Regions from separate parts of the Moritella sp. Urea-trap-13 genome, predicted to be linked through region 3. Evidence: predicted binding sites of a transcription regulator. Region 3 holds the regulator's gene; each other region holds the start of a gene.

The links. The regulator sigma-54, encoded in region 3, starts transcription at its own class of promoters, with help from an activator protein. The targets are predictions, from matches to a motif close to GTTGGCACGNNNNTNGNNT.
Region 1: the regulator sigma-54 is predicted to act here: its motif matches at 2,785-2,803, upstream of CXF93_RS00510 (nitrate reductase).
Region 2: the regulator sigma-54 is predicted to act here: its motif matches at 1,166-1,184, upstream of glnA (glutamate--ammonia ligase).
Region 4: the regulator sigma-54 is predicted to act here: its motif matches at 1,934-1,952, upstream of CXF93_RS19740 (molybdopterin oxidoreductase family protein).

The regions. Positions count from the first base shown of each region.
Region 1 covers NZ_PJCA01000001.1:125,158-129,798, reverse strand. The annotation lists gene CXF93_RS00525 (alkene reductase) at 1-338, opposite strand, end outside; gene CXF93_RS00520 (MFS transporter) at 354-1,520, opposite strand; gene CXF93_RS00515 (LysR family transcriptional regulator) at 1,629-2,552, shown strand; gene CXF93_RS00510 (nitrate reductase) at 2,842-4,641, shown strand, end outside.
Region 2 covers NZ_PJCA01000028.1:112,075-116,715, forward strand. The annotation lists gene typA (translational GTPase TypA) at 1-742, opposite strand, end outside; gene glnA (glutamate--ammonia ligase) at 1,262-2,671, shown strand; gene CXF93_RS06555 (DUF4124 domain-containing protein) at 2,794-3,315, shown strand; gene glnL (nitrogen regulation protein NR(II)) at 3,419-4,471, shown strand; gene glnG (nitrogen regulation protein NR(I)) at 4,483-4,641, shown strand, end outside.
Region 3 covers NZ_PJCA01000039.1:289,774-294,414, reverse strand. The annotation lists gene mgtE (magnesium transporter) at 1-240, opposite strand, end outside; gene rapZ (RNase adapter RapZ) at 393-1,256, opposite strand; gene hpf (ribosome hibernation promoting factor) at 1,458-1,745, opposite strand; gene CXF93_RS20235 (RNA polymerase factor sigma-54) at 1,777-3,297, opposite strand; gene lptB (LPS export ABC transporter ATP-binding protein) at 3,346-4,071, opposite strand; gene lptA (lipopolysaccharide transport periplasmic protein LptA) at 4,087-4,587, opposite strand; gene lptC (LPS export ABC transporter periplasmic protein LptC) at 4,571-4,641, opposite strand, start outside.
Region 4 covers NZ_PJCA01000039.1:176,342-180,982, forward strand. The annotation lists gene CXF93_RS19740 (molybdopterin oxidoreductase family protein) at 1-1,871, opposite strand, end outside; gene cobA (uroporphyrinogen-III C-methyltransferase) at 2,269-3,087, shown strand; gene nirB (nitrite reductase large subunit NirB) at 3,099-4,641, shown strand, end outside.

The DNA.
Region 1 (4,641 bases), on a different contig from region 3:
TTTTGAAATGTTGGATGAGAAACTCGACCAACATGCCATAATTGACAGAACATGGCTGCGCCTTGTTCGTGTACAGCTGTTGTAATTGGCTTCCAGCCTTTAACGTGCTCATCGGTATAAACACCTGGTGTGAATGAATAACCTTGTGAATCATCGGAAATTTGCGTGGCTTCAGAAATGATTAATCCGGCGTTGGCACGTTGCTTGTAGTAGGTAGCCATCAGTTCATTCGGTATATTGCCTGGTTGGCTAGTACGTGCTCGGGTCATTGGTGCCATTACGACTCGATTTTTTAAGTCTAATTGTTTTAGGGTCGTGCTCTGGAATAATTTACTCATGATATTTACCTTATTTTAGCCGTTTAATGTGGATTTGTTTGCTTTAGTGATGAACAGTAAGCCAATCACTGGGACGATTATTGCAGCGTAAGGGATCATGCTCGCGCCCATACTGCTATCAAGTACGATGCCGCCAAGGATGCCGCCGAATGCGTTGGCCAAGTTGAATGCTGAGATATTTGCTGTGGCAGCTAATTCTTGACCTTCGCCGCCGTGATTCATGACTCGAAGTTGCATTGCTGGTACATTGGCAAATGATGCGATGCCGAAGATAAATGCGGCGATGACAAAAAGAATTTTGTTATCAATAGCCAGACCAACTAAAACTAATGAAAGGATCATGGCCACAGCCCAGAATAGCGATGCTTTGTTGAGGTTTTTGTCCGCCGAGCGACTACCAATGGTGTTACCTATGATGAGACCAAGACCGACAATAACTAAGATCCAAGTAACAGCATCTTCACCATAGCCGGTTATGTGCATCGCAATCGGGGCAATATATCCGTATAGCGTCATGAAACCAGACCATGCAAATGCGGTGATGGCTAAGCTCAGTAATAACATTGGATTTTTGAATGCCATAAGCTGGGCTTTAATATTTTTAGCTTCGCCGTGACCGGTTGATTTGATCGACATTAGAATGAAAACCATGGCCACGGCACCGAATGCAGCAACCGTCAGGAATGTATTGTGCCAGCCGAACTGTAAGCTGATCCAAGTACCTGCAGGAACACCCAGTACATTGGCTAGAGTCAGACCTGCGAACATTTGACCTACGGCACGACCAGCCATTTTTTCTGATACTAGGTTTGTCGCAACAACAGCGCCAATGCCATAAAATGGTCCTTGAACCAGTCCTGCGATGACACGACTCACTAATAATAACTCGTAGGTCGGTGCCAAAGCGGACAGTATATTACCGAGAATAAACAGCACCATTAACCCAGTCAGTACGGCTTTTTTATTAAAGCGGGCTAAATAGATGGTTAAAATTGGGCCGCCAATCACAATGGCTAAGGCATAAGCACTGATTAAGTAACCAGCCTGACCTTCAGTAATAGAGAGTGATACTGCGATTTGCGGTAGAATACCGGCGATAACAAACTCAGCGGTGCCAATCGCAAATGCGGCGAGTGTTAGTATCCAAACTTGGAAAGGCATTTTTTCTTTTTCAATCATCATGGTTATCTCTGTTTATAATATGCTGACTATTATATTCATTCGATTTTTTTTGATAATTGAGTAAAATACGAAATCATTATTCGGATAAGCCGAACAATAGGAGAGGGTATGGATAAATTTTCTGATATGACCATGTTTGTCAGTATTGTTAAACACCAAGGTTTGGCGGCAGCTGGGCGTGACATGGGTCTCTCTCCAGCGACAATGACCGCAAGGCTACAAGCATTAGAAGAAAGATATGCGGTGAAGTTATTAAATCGAAGCACTAGGCATATCGCATTAACGGATGCTGGTGAGCTTTATCATCAGGCGGCGCTGGAAATAATAGCCAGCGTCAATGAGACTGAAAATCGCTTACAAAATGTGGTTGAAGAGGTTAAAGGTTCACTCAAAATTTCGGCGCCAAAGGACATAGGTAAACAATATATTCTGCCAATATTGTCCGATTTTTCTAAACGCTATCCTGATGTCGTGCCTTATTTATACCTCAATGATCGGATATCAAATATTGCTGAATCGGGGATTGATATCGTTATTCGTTATGGCGAACTGGCAGACAGTAGCCTTATATCAAGGCGATTATCATCAAGTTGGCGAGTATTGTGTGCATCGCCTGAATATTTAGCCAAGCGTGGTGTGCCCCTAACACCTGAAGATTTAGTCGAGCATGATTGCTTGGTTATGTTGCGTGGTAACGAAGAGTTAAAGACTTGGCATTTCCAACAACAAGAATATAAAACCACAATGACAGTGGCAGCAAAACGATGTTCTGATGATGGTGAAGTTATTAGGCAGTGGGCATTAGCGGGGGCAGGGATAGCACTTAAATCAATTGTGGATGTGCAAGACGACATTAATAGTGGACGCCTTGTTACTGTGCTTGATGGTTATATGAAGAACTTTAATACCTCGAGGTCGGTATCGAGTGCTGACTTAAATGTTATTTATACCAGTAAGCAATATCAGCCCAAACGCATTCGCTTATTCTTGGATTTTCTGTTTGAGAAATTCAGCGACATGACTCAGCAATAAAGTTAAACCGATAAATATATCCGTGATGATAATAGCGCGCACCAAGGTGGTGCGTTTGACATATTTTAGCACCGTTATAGTACCGTTATAGCCCTGTTTTAGTTCTACACTAGCACTGTTATCACGCTTTAAGCCCAGCCTATTCCCACACTAAAGTTATTAGCTGCCCTTGTGCCAAGCATTCTAAACCCGCCGTCCTCTGGATCTGAGTTACTTATGGCTAAACGATAGACTTGGCTGAGTTTTTGCTTTATTCATATTAATGAATATGCGTAAACAAGGATGATCAATGCAAAAGCTAAAGCAAACACCCAAGTGGGTTAAAACGACATGTCCTTATTGCGGTACTGGTTGCGGTGTCGAAGCGCAAGTAAATCAAGACAATTCAGTGACTATTCGTGGTGATGAATCTCACCCTACAAATTTAGGTAATCTTTGCTCAAAAGGATTAACGCTAGCTGATACCTTAGTCCCAGAAGGACGCCTTACCGAATGTTATATTCGTGGTCAAGCGCAGAGCATGGAAACCACACTCAGTTATGTAGCATCTTCATTTAATAAGGTGATTGCCGAGCATGGCGCAGATGCAGTTGCCTTTTACGTCTCTGGGCAGCTACTTACCGAAGATTATTATATTGCCAATAAATTGATGAAAGGTTTCATCGGTAGCAGTAATATCGATTCTAACTCACGTCTGTGTATGTCTTCTGCCGTTGTCGCGCATAAGCGAGCCTTTGGTGAAGATGCTGTCCCAGCTTGTTATGCCGATATTGAAGCCGCTGAGCATATCTGTTTAGTTGGCTCGAATTTGGCCTGGTGCCATCCGATCTTATTTCGCCGTATTAAACAGGCCAAGATCGCTAATCCAAATTTAAAAATCACCGTGATTGACCCACGCCGTACAGACACCTGTGATATTACCGACCTGCATTTAGCCATTCGTCCGGGCACCGATGTCGCGTTGTATAACGGCTTGTTGGAGTACCTTGATCAAGAGAACGCTTGTGATTTAAGTTATATCGCTGAGCATACCCAAGGTTTTGAAGATGCACTTAAGTCCGCCTATCAGTCGACGCCAAGCTGGGTAGAACTGGCTGAATTCTGTAATCTCGAACTTGATACCATGTTGGCTTTTTTCCAGCGTTTTACTGATATCGATAAGACCTTAACGCTGTTTAGCCAGGGGGTTAATCAATCAACCAGTGGTACCAATAAAGTAAACGCGATAATTAACTGTCACTTAGCCACAGGGCGTGTAGGTAAACCCGGTGCAAGTCCATTTTCTGTGACCGGTCAACCAAATGCCATGGGCGGGCGTGAAGTGGGCGGCCTCGCGAGCATGCTAGCGGCGCACATGGATTTTACGCCAGAGAGTCATGCGTTGGTGAGTGAGTTCTGGCATACCGAAAAATTGGCTCACAACACCGGTGCTAAAGCGATTGATATGTTTGACCAAGTGCATCAAGGTAAGATCAAAGCGATTTGGATCATGGGCACCAACCCTGTAGTGAGCTTGCCTGATTCAGACAAAATTCAGCAGGCGTTATTAAATTGTCCGCTGGTGGTGGTGTCAGATTGTATTGCTAAATCAGATACTATTGCGTGCGCGGATGTATTGTTACCCGCACAAGGTTGGGGTGAGAAAACCGGTACTGTGACCAACTCTGAACGTTGTATCTCACGCCAACGTGGTTTTTTGCCTAGCTTAGGCGAAGCGAAAGCCGATTGGTGGTTATTAGCGGAAGTTGCTAAACGTATGGGCTTTACCAAAGAATTTAGTTTTGCTAGTGAATCGGAGGTATTTGCAGAATATGCGCAGATGACCGGATTTAAGCAAGATAGCTTACCGCGGGGTTTAGATATCGCGGTATTGGCAGCGCAAGATTATCATCAACATCAACCGATGCAGTGGCCGATACACGGGGATAAGTCTGCGGCGCGGTTATTTACTGATGGGCAGTTCTCGACGCCGTCAGGTAGAGCGAACTTCATTCCTATGTATCAAAAATCAGCGGCCAGCGAAGTCTGCCAAGCTTACCCGATGATCTTAAATACCGGGCGTAATCGCGATCAATGGCACAGCATGGGC
Region 2 (4,641 bases), on a different contig from region 3:
TACGTTCTTTACCGTCAGAACCAACAATAGTAACTTGTTGATTTACTTTAACAGAACCACGCGTTACACGACCAACACCGATCACGCCAACATATGCGTTGTGATCAAGTTGCGAGATTTGCATTTGGAAATCACCGTCACGATCGCCTTCAGGTGGAGCAACACCGTCAACAATAGCTTGGAATAAAGGTTCCATGTTTTCAGTTGCTTCTTCTGACTCAGAGTTAGCCCAGCCATTTAACGCTGAAGCGTAAACAACTTTAAAGTCTAACTGTTCATCAGTAGCGCCTAGGTTATCGAACAAATCAAATACTTGATCCATTACCCATTCAGGTCGAGCACCAGGCTTATCGATTTTGTTGATAACAACAATTGGCTTAAGACCGTGAGCAAATGCTTTTTGTGTTACGAAACGCGTTTGTGGCATAGGGCCATCAACTGCGTCAACGATCAAACAAACACTGTCTACCATAGACATAATACGCTCAACTTCACCACCGAAATCGGCGTGTCCTGGAGTATCTACGATGTTGATACGGTAATCTTTCCAGATAATTGCTGTGTTCTTAGCAAGAATTGTAATACCACGTTCTTTTTCAAGATCGTTGGAATCCATTACACGTTCTTCATTACCACCACGTGTTTCTAAAGTACCTGACTGTTCTAATAACTTGTCAACTAAAGTCGTTTTGCCGTGGTCAACGTGAGCGATAATCGCAATGTTGCGTAGTTTATCTAGCACTGTGATGCCTCTATATGTTTTTTATGTGTAAAAATTAGGCGGTATTGTAACCGTCCCGCTGTGATCTACCTAGCAAAATTTTGGCGCAGAGTAAAATGATTGCATTTTTTTTTATTTAAAAACCGTGCGATAGGCCGCATACGGGCTTTTAGCAGGCAAATCACAGCGTAATAAAGTGTTTTAAGCGGTAATATCTGCGACCTATATTGCATATATATTGTCAAAATAATTTGAACACGATTTTACTGGTAATCGTTGAAAATAAACCATAATATCGAACTGAGTAATAACAAATGTATAAGTTTAATGATCACCACCACCATTGCACCAATATAGTGCATAGAGCGCACGATGAGTGTGCAATAGAGGGTAGTGGTAACAGAAGGCAAGTACATTAAAACATTTAAATCAACAACTTAAATAGTTGGCACATATATGGCATTATCTAGTTTATGATTGTTTACAGTCAGCAACTTTAAATGAAGCCATCATATTGATGACACCGGAGGTTATTTTATTATGTCAGCAGAAAACGTATTAGCTCTAATTAAAGAACAAGACGTTAAATTTGTAGATTTACGTTTTACAGATACGAAAGGTAAAGAGCAGCACGTTTCTCTACCGCATCATCAAGTGAATGCCGGCTTCTTTGAAGAAGGTAAAATGTTTGATGGTTCATCAATTGAAGGTTGGAAAGGCATCAACGAATCTGACATGATTTTAATGCCAGACCCTGCAACAGCTGTACTTGACCCGTTCACAGAAGCAACAACGCTGAACCTACGTTGTGACGTACTAGAACCTGCAACAATGCAAGGTTATAGCCGTGACCCACGTTCTGTAGCTAAACGAGCACTTGCATACTTACGTTCGACAGGTATCGCAGATGATGTTTTCTTCGGTCCAGAACCAGAATTTTTCCTATTTGATGATGTTAAATACAAAACAGACATGTCAGGTAGTATGTACAAAATTGACGCTGAAGAAGCTTCTTGGAACTCTGACAAAGAGTACGAAGGCGGCAACATGGGTCACCGTCCAGGCGTTAAAGGTGGTTACTTCCCAGTATCACCAGTTGACTCTGCACAAGACATCCGTAGCGCAATGTGCTTAGTAATGGAAGAAATGGGCTTAACAGTTGAAGCGCATCACCATGAAGTAGCAACCGCTGGTCAAAACGAAATCGCAGCACTATACAACTCTATCGTTGAAAAAGCTGATGAAGTGCAAATCACTAAATATGTTATCCATAATGTTGCCCACGCTTATGGCAAAACAGCAACATTTATGCCGAAGCCATTAGTAGGCGATAACGGTTCAGGTATGCATTGTCACCAATCACTACAGAAAAATGGCGAAAACCTTTTCTCTGGTGATCAGTATGGCGGCCTATCTGAAATGGCACTTTATTACATTGGTGGCATCATCAAGCACGCAAAAGCAATTAACGCATTTGCTAACCCAGCAACTAACTCGTACAAACGTTTAGTTCCAGGTTTTGAAGCACCAGTAATGCTAGCTTACTCTGCACGTAACCGTTCAGCATCGATTCGTATCCCAATCGTACCATCGCCAAAAGCGACGCGTATTGAAGTACGTTTCCCAGATCCAGCAGCAAACCCATACTTAGCATTCTCAGCTATGTTAATGGCGGGTATCGACGGTATTAAAAACCGTATCCACCCTGGTGATGCTATGGATAAAGATTTATACGATCTGCCAGCTGAAGAAGCAGCAGAAATTCCACAAGTTGCAGCATCATTAGACGAAGCACTTGCGGCACTCGATTCAGATCGTGATTTCTTAACAGCTGGTGATGTAATGGCCGACGATACGATCGACGCTTACATCGCAATTAAAGCGCAAGAAGTTGAAAGACTGAACATGACAACTCACCCAATTGAGTTTGAAATGTACTACAGCGTATAATTTGTTATTAATAAAAATTAATCTAAAAAAACCCGCTAAATAGCGGGTTTTTTATTTGTTAATTTTTATTAACTAGGTGAGAATAACTATATAAATCAATAAAAAGAAGACAGGATGTCGCAATGAAACACAGTGTATTATTAATATTATTACTCACCAGTTACGCGAGTATCGCCGCTATTTATCAATGGACTGATGAACAAGGCATAACCCATTTTTCGGATGACGAAAGTAAACCTGAATCCGCCACAGAAATTGATGTAAAACTCACACCGCCATCAATAGCATCACTAACGCAATCAAGAACGCCAGAGGCAAGTGCAGCGAACCCAAGCATCACTGACATTGCTGAAATAGCGATTGGCATTAGTATCCACAGTCCTGTTGATCAACAAACCTTGCGCAGCAATAGCGGCGATATAACCTTATCAGCGACACTGAGTACCACACTCGCCTATGGTTTAAATATGCGTTTATTAATTGATGGGGTGACCCATAGCGAACAAATTGACACGCAATTTAATGTTAGTGGCGTGCCCATTGGCACACACACACTACAACTAAAAATAATTGACCACTTGGGCAAGGTAATTGCATCGTCAGAACTAATCACAGTTTATTTACATCGTTTTAAAGCTAACTAACTCATTACTGCTTTAATTTCATCTCGCCGTACAGTAGTATTTTAGTTGTAGCACCAAAATGGTGCAGAGCGGTAACTAGATGTTATCCTGATAAGGAAGTACCATGATCATGATCCCCGAAACGCAGCAATCATTGCTTAACAATTTAGTTTCTTCTGTTTTCGTACTCGATAATGATCTGCACATTAAATACCTCAACCCTGCAGGCGAACAGCTATTAGGGTCAAGTGCCTCGCGTGTACGTGACATGAAGATAACCGATATTATTGAGCACACAACGCTAGATCTATCATTACTGGCCAGCACGATTAAGACTGGCCAAGGCTTTACCGATAATGAAGTATCTTTGGTGATTGATGATCGCCAGTTGTTAGTGGAAATTTCAGCGACCCTGACTAACTTTGGTGCTGATGCTTGCATCCTGATTGAAGCAAGGCAAATCGACTTACAAAAAAAGATTAGTCAGGAACTCTACCAACACGTACAGCAACAAGCTGCACAAGAGTTAGTACGCGGTTTGGCCCATGAAATTAAGAATCCATTAGGTGGCTTACGGGGTGCGGCACAATTACTGGAGAAAGAACTGCCAACGGCAGAATTAAAAGAGTTCACCAGTATTATCATCGAACAAGCCGATCGCTTGCGCTCGCTCGTCGACCGATTGTTGGGGCCGCAAAAACCCGGTAAACAAACCATTTTAAACATCCATTCGGTAATTGAAAAAGTAAAACAGTTAGTCGAGTTTGATTTACCGCCAGGCATTATTATCGAGCGTGATTACGACCCTTCGATCCCTGATTTTGAAATGGAACCCGATTTATTACAGCAAGCACTGTTGAATATCATTAGTAATGCCATTCAAATTCTAAAACAATACGGTACCATAAAAATTATTACCCGAACCGCACATCAAGTGAATATTCAAGGACAGAAATATCGCCTGTGTGCTGAAATTAAGATCATTGATAATGGACCTGGTATCCCTGAACATATCAAAGATACCTTATTCTATCCGATGGTCACCGCCAGAGAAGGTGGCACCGGACTCGGTCTCTCTATTGCCCAAAACCTAGTGAAGCAACATAAAGGTAAAATTGAGTGTAATAGCTGGCCAGGACATACTGAATTTGCCATTTATCTGCCATTAAGAAAATAAAGGATTAAACTATGACAACAGCAACAGTTTGGATTGTCGATGACGATAGTTCTATCCGCTGGGTACTCGATAAAGCACTAAAATCACAAGCGTTTAATACCGTTGCATTTAGTGAACCGCATGCTTTATTAAAAAAATTAGAATTCGAACAGCCCGACATTATCATTTCT
Region 3 (4,641 bases):
AATACTGGTTTTAGCATCTTCGTTGAGCTCGTCAAGGATCTCACCTTGCATTTCAGAATCGGTTAATCGCCATAGCAGTTTACGGCCTGCTGGTGGCGATGATTCGAGTAATAATGCGATATCACAAGGGGGGATCTGGTAGAGCATTCGTTTAACGTGAACAAACATACCACTATCAAGTGCTTCATTCAGTTCGCTTAAACGTAGGTGTGTGCTTTCATGCTCCATTTTTTCTGGCATATGTCGTCCCCATTCTTATTCTTTTGCTGCAAGACCTTGCTCGCAGGTGCTGCGCAATTCTAGCTTAATCTATATTTATAATCAGCATTAACAAGCGATACCATAAAATATAATAATAATTAACGGTATCGTTTTGTTAATGCTGAGAGTATTTAGCTAATTTTATGTTTGTTTTTTTCTAACGTTTGGTGACGCGTTTGTACTACTCGGTCTTGTAACTTAAAGCTTTTAGCGAGTTGTTCAGCGATGAATACTGAACGATGTTGACCGCCAGTACAGCCAATCGCAACGGTGACATAGCTGCGGTTATTTTTTTCTAATAGCGGTAACCAGGTGGTTAATAAGTTTTCAATTTGCATCGTAAAGCTCATTACCTCTGGTTGCTGACTGAGGTAATTAATCACCGGCTCATCGAGACCTGTGTAAGGTTTTAACTCTGGGATCCAATGTGGATTTGGCAAAAATCGTACATCAAAGACATAATCTGCATCCATAGGCAGGCCATGTTTAAAACCAAATGATTGAAAAACTAGGACTAATTGATTGTTTTTCTTGCCTAAAATACGCTCTTTTATTTGTTCGCTGAGCTCATGAATATTTAATTCAGAAGTATCGATTTTTAAATCAGCATGCAAAGCGATAGGACGTAATCGTTTTTCTTCTATTTCAATTGCTTGAGATAATGACAGCTCATCTTTGGTTAATGGATGCAGTCGTCTTGTTTCGCTATAACGCTTAATAAGCACTGATTTATTGGCATCAAGGAATAAACTGGTTAGTTCGGTGCTGGCTTTTAGCTCCGTAATGATGTCATTTAATTCTTGCTTATCAGTCGGTAGATTACGCACATCAATGCTGACTGCCATTTTTTCAGTTTTGGCATTTAAGGTTTGTAGTAGCTGTGGGAGTAAGGTGACTGGCAGGTTGTCTACGCAATAGTAGCCTAAATCTTCAAGTACCCGTAATGCAATTGATTTACCGGATCCTGATTGGCCGCTGACTATAATTAATTTCATATTTCATCCTCACATCTGCGCAGTTCATACACCATGACCTGAGCCAAAATTAGTTTGCTAATTTTAAACTCATGACGATATATAATAATGGGCTCATTATCCCGCAATTGATGTGGATATGATATGTTTTAATTATGGCAGGAGCATGAATACCTAAAGGAAAAATAGTTTTCCTTTAGGTTATTTGTTGTGGGACTAAAACTAATGGCGGATTAATTTTTCTTTATGCTTAATTACTTGGCGATCAAGTTTATCCATTAAGCCATCAATGGCTGCATACATATCGTTATGTTCATGTACGGCAAAGATTTCACCCCCGCTTAACTGTATTTTTGCTTCTGCAACTTGGAGTAGTTTTTCGACATTTAAGATCACATGGATATTGTTAATGTGATCGAAATGTCGTTCTAATTTGGAAAACTTGCTGTCAACGTAATCTTTCAGTGAATCTGTAATGTCTACATGTCTACCTGTTAAATTAATTTGCATATACGTCTCCCTTATGAAGGTTAGGTGAGTCCTATAACAGACTCTTGCGCTGATTCGATGGCGGTATACTCAGTGCTTCTCGGTACTTTGCAATAGTACGTCGAGCCACCTTGATACCTTGATCAGCAAGTAAATCAGCAATCTTGCTGTCACTTAATGGTTTGCTGACATTTTCTGCCGCGACCAATTTCTTAATTAATGCCCGGATGGCGGTTGATGAACACTCGCCGCCGTTATCTGTGCTTACATGACTTGAAAAGAAAAATTTCAATTCAAAAATACCACGTGGCGTGTGCATAAATTTCTGCGTCGTTACCCGTGAAATAGTTGATTCATGCATTTCAACTTCTTCGGCAATATCGTTGAGTACCATCGGCTTCATGGCTTCATCGCCATACTCAAAGAAATCAACCTGTCGTTGTACAATACTTTTTGTCACTTTTAGCAAGGTGTCATTACGACTTTCTAAACTTTTAATAAACCACTTAGCTTCCTGTACGTGGGTACGTACAAATTGCCCATCGCTACTGTTGCGGTTACCCGTCGAAAGATTAGAATATTCATTGTTCACTTTTAATCTTGGCACAATGTCAGGATTTAACGCTACTACCCACTGATTATTTTTTTTCTTTACTAACACGTCGGGAATAACGTAGAGGCCTTCCGTTTGATCAATAACATTACCTGGTCTTGGCTCCAAGCTCTGAATTAATTGCATGATCTCTTTAAGCTGTGGCTCTTTTAATTTTGTTTTACGGCTTAATTGACGGTAGTCGCGATTACCCAATAAATCCATATGAGAGTGAATTATTTGCTGACATTCGCTTAACCAAGGGGTATTTTTAGGTAAATGTTGGAGTTGGATCAATAAACATTCTTGCAGTGAGCGTGCTGCGACACCGATGGGGTCAAAGTGCTGAATGCGTTTTAGCACCGCTTCGACTTCATCTAATTCAATTTTTTCGTCGTTGTTATCATCAACTTCTTGGTGATCGATATCAACGCTATTAAGGATCTCTTCGCAGCTTTGGTTAAGGTAACCATGGTCATCAATACCATCAATAATGGCGATGGCAATAGCGCGGTCGATATCAGAAAATGGGGTTAACTCCATTTGCCACATCAAGTGCTCGTATAAACCTTCGCTGGTTTCACCTTGGTAAACTTGATCAAGTCCATCAATACCGGCACTACCGCTACTGTGGTTTTGTATTTGTGGGGTGTAGACATCATCCCAATTACTGTCATTGGGTAATTCATCTTGGATAGAGTCGCTGTTAAGCGCATCGCCAACTTCAATTTGACTGCTATCGGTCAGCGCAGCATCGTTATCGATGTCCTGACTATTGCCATCATGATCAGTATTACTCTCTGCATCGTTAGAAAGCGATTCATGGGGATCTTCTTGTTCTAGTAGTGGATTGCTATCTAGCGCTTCTTGAATCTCTTGCTGTAACTCCAAGGTCGATAATTGTAATAACCGAATCGCTTGTTGTAACTGTGGCGTCATTGCCAGAGATTGACTCATCCTAAGTTGTAATGATGGCTTCATCTAACGACTACTCTCTCTTCCTTAATGCGGCTAAGTATCAATATCAAACTATAGTCGGAATTGATCTCCAAGATATACTTCTTTCACTTTTTCGTTAGATAAAATCTCTTCGGAAGTACCTGATGCGATCAAATGTCCATGACTAACAATATAAGAGTGTTCACATACATCGAGCGTCTCACGTACGTTATGGTCGGTAATTAATACCCCTAAACCACGATCACGCAGGTGCTGAATAATTTTTTTAATATCACCAACCGAGATCGGATCAACACCGGCAAACGGTTCATCTAATAAAATAAACTTAGGATCAGCTGCCAATGCGCGGGCAATCTCAACGCGGCGGCGTTCACCACCGGATAAACTCATGCCTAAACTGTCGCGAATATGGGTGATATGAAATTCTTCTAGTAACTCTTCTAACTTTTCTTCGCGTTCAAAACGACTGAGTTCTGGACGTAACTCTAAGATGGCCATGATATTTTTAGTCACTGATAGGCGACGAAAAATGGAGGCTTCTTGCGGTAAATAACCAATACCTTGCTGTGCTCGAATATGCATTGGCTCATGCGTTAATTCTTGGTCATCAATGAAGATTTGTCCATGATCTCGTTTAACTAAGCCAACCACCATGTAGAAGGTGGTGGTTTTACCTGCGCCATTGGGCCCAAGCAAACCAACAATTTGGCCTGATTCAACTTCGAGACTCACATCTGAAACAACTTTTCGTTTGTTGTAACTTTTTGCTAAGTGTGATGCTTTTAAACGCGCCATATGAATTTATTTACTCTACTTAGTTTTAGTGTCTTCAGGAGTGAAAATGGTGATCACTCGATCTGATTCATTATTACCGCTCTCGGCTATCATTTCTTGTTTATCAATTTGGTAGATGATCTTGTTACCTTTGACTTCACTATCAGCCTGACGTAAACGTGCATTTATTGTTAATGTTAAACGCTTTTTACCCAGTTCGTAACGGATCTCATTCGACTCAGCATTAATCTTTTTGCCGTCATCAAGCTCTTGATAAAAAGTGGCGACGTTACCTGTGGCTATCATTACTTCTGTACCTTTACCACCCGGACTTAATACCGTTAGCTTATCAGCATGAATTAATATAGTCCCTTGAGTCACTACCACATTATCATAAAATATGACGCGGTTCTCTTTAATAAACACTTCTTGACGTTTGGCGTTTACGATAACATTTTCTTCAAAGTCAGACTCTAACGCGAGGGCTGAATTACTCATCAATAACGTTAACAGTAAAATTTTATATTTTTTCATCATTAGTATATATCGCTTTAACTTGCTTAAGGATAGTCATGTATTCTTGTTTTAAAT
Region 4 (4,641 bases), 110 kb from region 3:
CCCATTTTTCCGGTACGGGTACGAGTATGAAAATGCTCTACAACGCGGCCACTGTTAAGCCAGAAAGGGTATTCTTCACAAGGATGTTCGTTATTATCAATCCAAGGCAATGGGATCAAATTAGCTTTACCGGTTGGCGTGGCAAACTGACCGTCGGTATAAAGGCGTGCACCTTCGTCATTATCCGTCGCGCCTTCACGGTATGGCCATTGTAGTCCACGGGCTTGTTCAATTTTTTCGTATGTCATACCGGAAATATCAAGATTACGCCCAGCGCCTTTTGATAGCGTTTTCATTTCTTCAAAGGCTTCTTCTGTTGTCCCCGGAAAGGTGATTTTCTGACCATTTTCAAAACGTTTCGATAGCTCTGAAAAAATCCAGAAGTCAGATTTAGAATTACCTTTCGGCGCTTGCACGTTGGTCACGCGGTTAACTCGGCGCTCGGTATTGGTAAATACCCCTTCCTTCTCTGCCCATACAGCGGCAGGCAAAAACATGTGCGCATATTGCGTTGTTTCCACATCTTGATAGGCGTCTTGCACCACCAGAAAATCGAGTTTCTCTAATGTTTTACGAATACGTGAAGTATTCGGCATCGACGTCATTGGGTTTGTCGCCACCAGCCACAGACCTTTAATTTGTCCTGTTTCAATGGCAGGGAAAATGTCAGTTTGCGCCAAGCCGCGTTTTTTCGGGAAGAACCCTGGGTCTATGCCCCAAAATTCAGCAATATCATTGCGGTCTTGTTCTTTCTCTAATGCGCGATAACCAGGTAAACCTGAACACGACGACCATTCACGAGTGCCCATGGCGTTACATTGACCTGTAATCGATAAGCTCGTCCCGCCCGGTACGCCAATATTACCGGTGATAAGCGAGAGTGAATTACAACCGGTGATCGCATCACTACCATGGGTACTTTGATTTAGTCCCATAGTCCAGATACTCATCGCTTTACCTGCTTTAGCAAACAAGCGGGCGACATGACGGATAGTATCTTCATCGATACCACAAATCTTAGCGGCTGATGTGGGATCAAACTCGGCAACACAAGCTGTTAATGCTTCAATACCTGTGGTGTGTTTTTCAATATAGTCTTTGTCTTCGAGGCCTTCTTTTAAAATCACATGCATTAAGGCGTTTTGTAAGACGATATCGGTACCTGGGCTAATCGGTAAGTGAATATCGGCAAACTGCGCCAGCATAGTCACACGCGGATCGACCACGATAAGCGGAAAGTTACGTTTTTCTTTGGCTTCTTTTAAACGCCAGTAAATAACCGGATGTTGCTCAGGCAGGTTAGAACCCCAGGCAATCAAGCAATCGGTATGGGAGAAATCATCGTAGCAGCCAGGTGGGCCATCAGAGCCAAATGAGCGCTTATAACCTGATACCGCAGAGGCCATGCATAAAGTGGTATTTCCATCGTAGTTGTTGGTGCCAATACAACCACGAGCTAATTTGCCTAAGGTATAAAACTCTTCAGTTAATAACTGGCCTGTTGAAACAATGGCAAATGCATCTTTACCATGTTGCTGTTGAATTGCCTTGATCTTATCCGCCATGGTATCAAGTGCAGAGTCCCAGTTAGTCTCTTTATACTTGTCATGAATTTGCTCACGCACTAAGGGATCATTACCACGACCAGCGGCATCAAATAACTCATGTTCAAAGATGCCCTTGATACATAATTTACCTCTATTCACATCTGCGTCAGCAACGCCTCGACTCGCAACAGCATTCCCTTGCTCATTCATACCGATCTCGATAGAACAACCTGTAGAACAATATCCACACGTTGTGTATTTCCATTCTTTAACCTGTTTATCCGCAATGCGAATAGGCTTTTGATCCTTGCGTCCGAAAATCATAAGACGTCTCCATTGAATTGCTCAGCACATTATTTATAAATACACTCTCTATAAGCACTATTGAGCAATAACCAAGCCAGCTTACTTTAATTCCCTATAAAAAGAACGATCCTCTTATTTAGTCGCTCAAACACAGATGTTTTCCTGCTATTTAGCCACTCTTTCATGCATTTTAACGACATCTATCGCCAACAGTGTGAACTTGGCTGCACCACGGCTGTGCGCAAATGGAAAAACTGGTGCAACATCGCAGTGCTTAATCATCTAAAAAACCTTATATAAAAAACGGTAGAACAACAAACCTTTAAATATCAACAGTTAACACTTTAATTACAGAGTTGGCATTGTCTTTGCGTTAGTCAGTAAAGGAAAGAGCAGTACTACAGGGATGTGAGTCATGACAGTTGAATTAATTACCAAAGCGCAATCAAAGAATAACCATAGCCGAGGTCAAGTAGCATTAGTGGGGGCGGGTCCAGGGGATCCAGAACTACTCACGCTCAAAGCATTAAAGATGATTGAGAGTGCTGATCTGATTTTGTTTGATAACTTAGTTAGCCAAGACATTAGAGCCTTATTCCCACCCCATACCAAAGCGATTTATGTGGGTAAGAAAAAAGCCGACCATTGTATTCCACAAGACCAATTGAATTTATTCATGGTTGATAAAGCCAAACAAGGCCTGAACATTTGTCGTCTCAAAGGCGGTGACCCCTTTGTATTTGGCCGCGGTAGTGAAGAACAACTGGTGCTCCATGCCCATGATATAAAAACAATCGTCGTACCCGGCGTAACAGCAGCATCAGGGTGCACTGCTTACGCTGGTATCCCGTTAACCCATCGCGGGCTATCAACAGGTTGCACCTTTATTACCGGTCACCTAAAGAATGGCCAGCTAGATCTAAATTGGCCGCAGCTCGCGCACCTTGAACACACCTTAGTGTTCTATATGGGATTAGGTAAATTAGCGGAGATCTCAGCGCAACTGATCAGTCATGGTCTGGACAGCAATACCCCAGCAGCCTTAATTGAAAACGGCTCAACGCAGCAGCAAAGAGAATTTGTTGGCACAGTGGCAACATTACCGGCACTGGCGATTGAACAGCAATTACAAAGCCCTAGCCTGATAGTCATTGGCAAGGTGGTCTCTCTTGCAGACCAACTTAGCTGGCGAGATCTAGAGCAATCGGCAAAAAATCAAGAATTAAGCGCATAACGGAGCATGTCATGAAAAGAATTATAGTTGTCGGTAACGGCATGGTAGGTCACCATTTCATTGACCAATTTATTCAGCAAGACAAAATGGCTGAAGTACAAATCACCACATTCAGTGAAGAATCACGCCTCGCTTATGATCGTGTGCAGTTAAGTGCTTATTTCAGTGGTAAAACAGCTGATGACTTAATGATGACATCGCCAGAATATTATGACGATAATGGCGTGCAATACTTTGTAAACGATAAAGTTGTTAGCATCGATAAAGCAGCTAAAACCGTCACCACAGCGCAGGGCCGTATTGAAAGTTACGACAAACTCGTACTGGCGACCGGTTCATATCCATTTGTACCGCCGATCCCAGGTAAAGACCAAGACCATTGTCTGGTTTACCGTACTATTGAAGATTTAGAAGACATCACCGCATCAGCAAAAGAAAGTAAAGTCGGTGTGGTCGTCGGTGGTGGTCTACTGGGTCTTGAAGCCGCGAATGCAATTAAACAGTTAGGTCTAGAAACCCACGTGGTTGAATTTGCCCCTCGCCTGATGGCTGTGCAAGTTGATGACGGCGGTGGTAAGATCCTACGCGACAAAATTGCAGCACTAGGCGTAAATATTCACACCGAAAAAAATACCAAAGAAATTGTCAAAGGTGAAACCTGCCGTTACCGCATGAACTTTGCTGACGGCTCTCACGTTGAAACAGATATGATCATCTTCTCTGCCGGTATTCGCCCACAAGACGAACTAGCCCGCTCTTTCGACCTAACACTCGGCGAACGTGGTGGTATTCAAATTAATGATCAGTGTTTAACCTCTGATGAAAATATTTACGCGATTGGTGAGTGTGCATTATGGCAAGGACGTATCTTCGGTCTTGTGGCGCCCGGTTATCAAATGGCTAAAGTGGCCGTTGATCAAATCGTTGGTAGCGGTGACTTAGCCTTCACTGGCGCAGACATGAGTACCAAACTGAAATTACTCGGTGTTGACGTCGCCAGTATCGGTGATGCCCACGGTAATGCCGATGGTGCACAAAACTATGTATTCACTAACGAAGCTGACCAAGTTTACAAAAAACTAGTGATTAGTGAGTGTGGCAAAAAGCTACTTGGCGCCGTCATGGTAGGTGAAGCCGAAGACTACGGTACTTGGTTACAAATTTATTTAAATGACATGGATATTCCTGGTGCACCAGAAAATATGCTGGTACCACCCGCAGAAGGTGGCGCGGTAACCATGGGTGTTGACGCCCTGCCTGACTCAGCCGTTATCTGTTCGTGTCTTGATGTCACTAAAGGTCAAATTTGTGCCGCGGTACAAGATGGTGCAACGAGCATTGGGGATATTAAATCAATAACCAAAGCAGGTACCGGTTGTGGTGGTTGTAGCACGCTAGTGACGCAAGTACTGAATGCCGAGCTTGCAAGCATGGGGGTTGCAGTGAACACCGACCTATGTGAGCATTTTGCTTACTCACGTGCAGAACTGGCAGACATAATACGGGTTAAACGTATTAAAACCTTCGAGGCATTAATCACCGAATTTGGTGCTG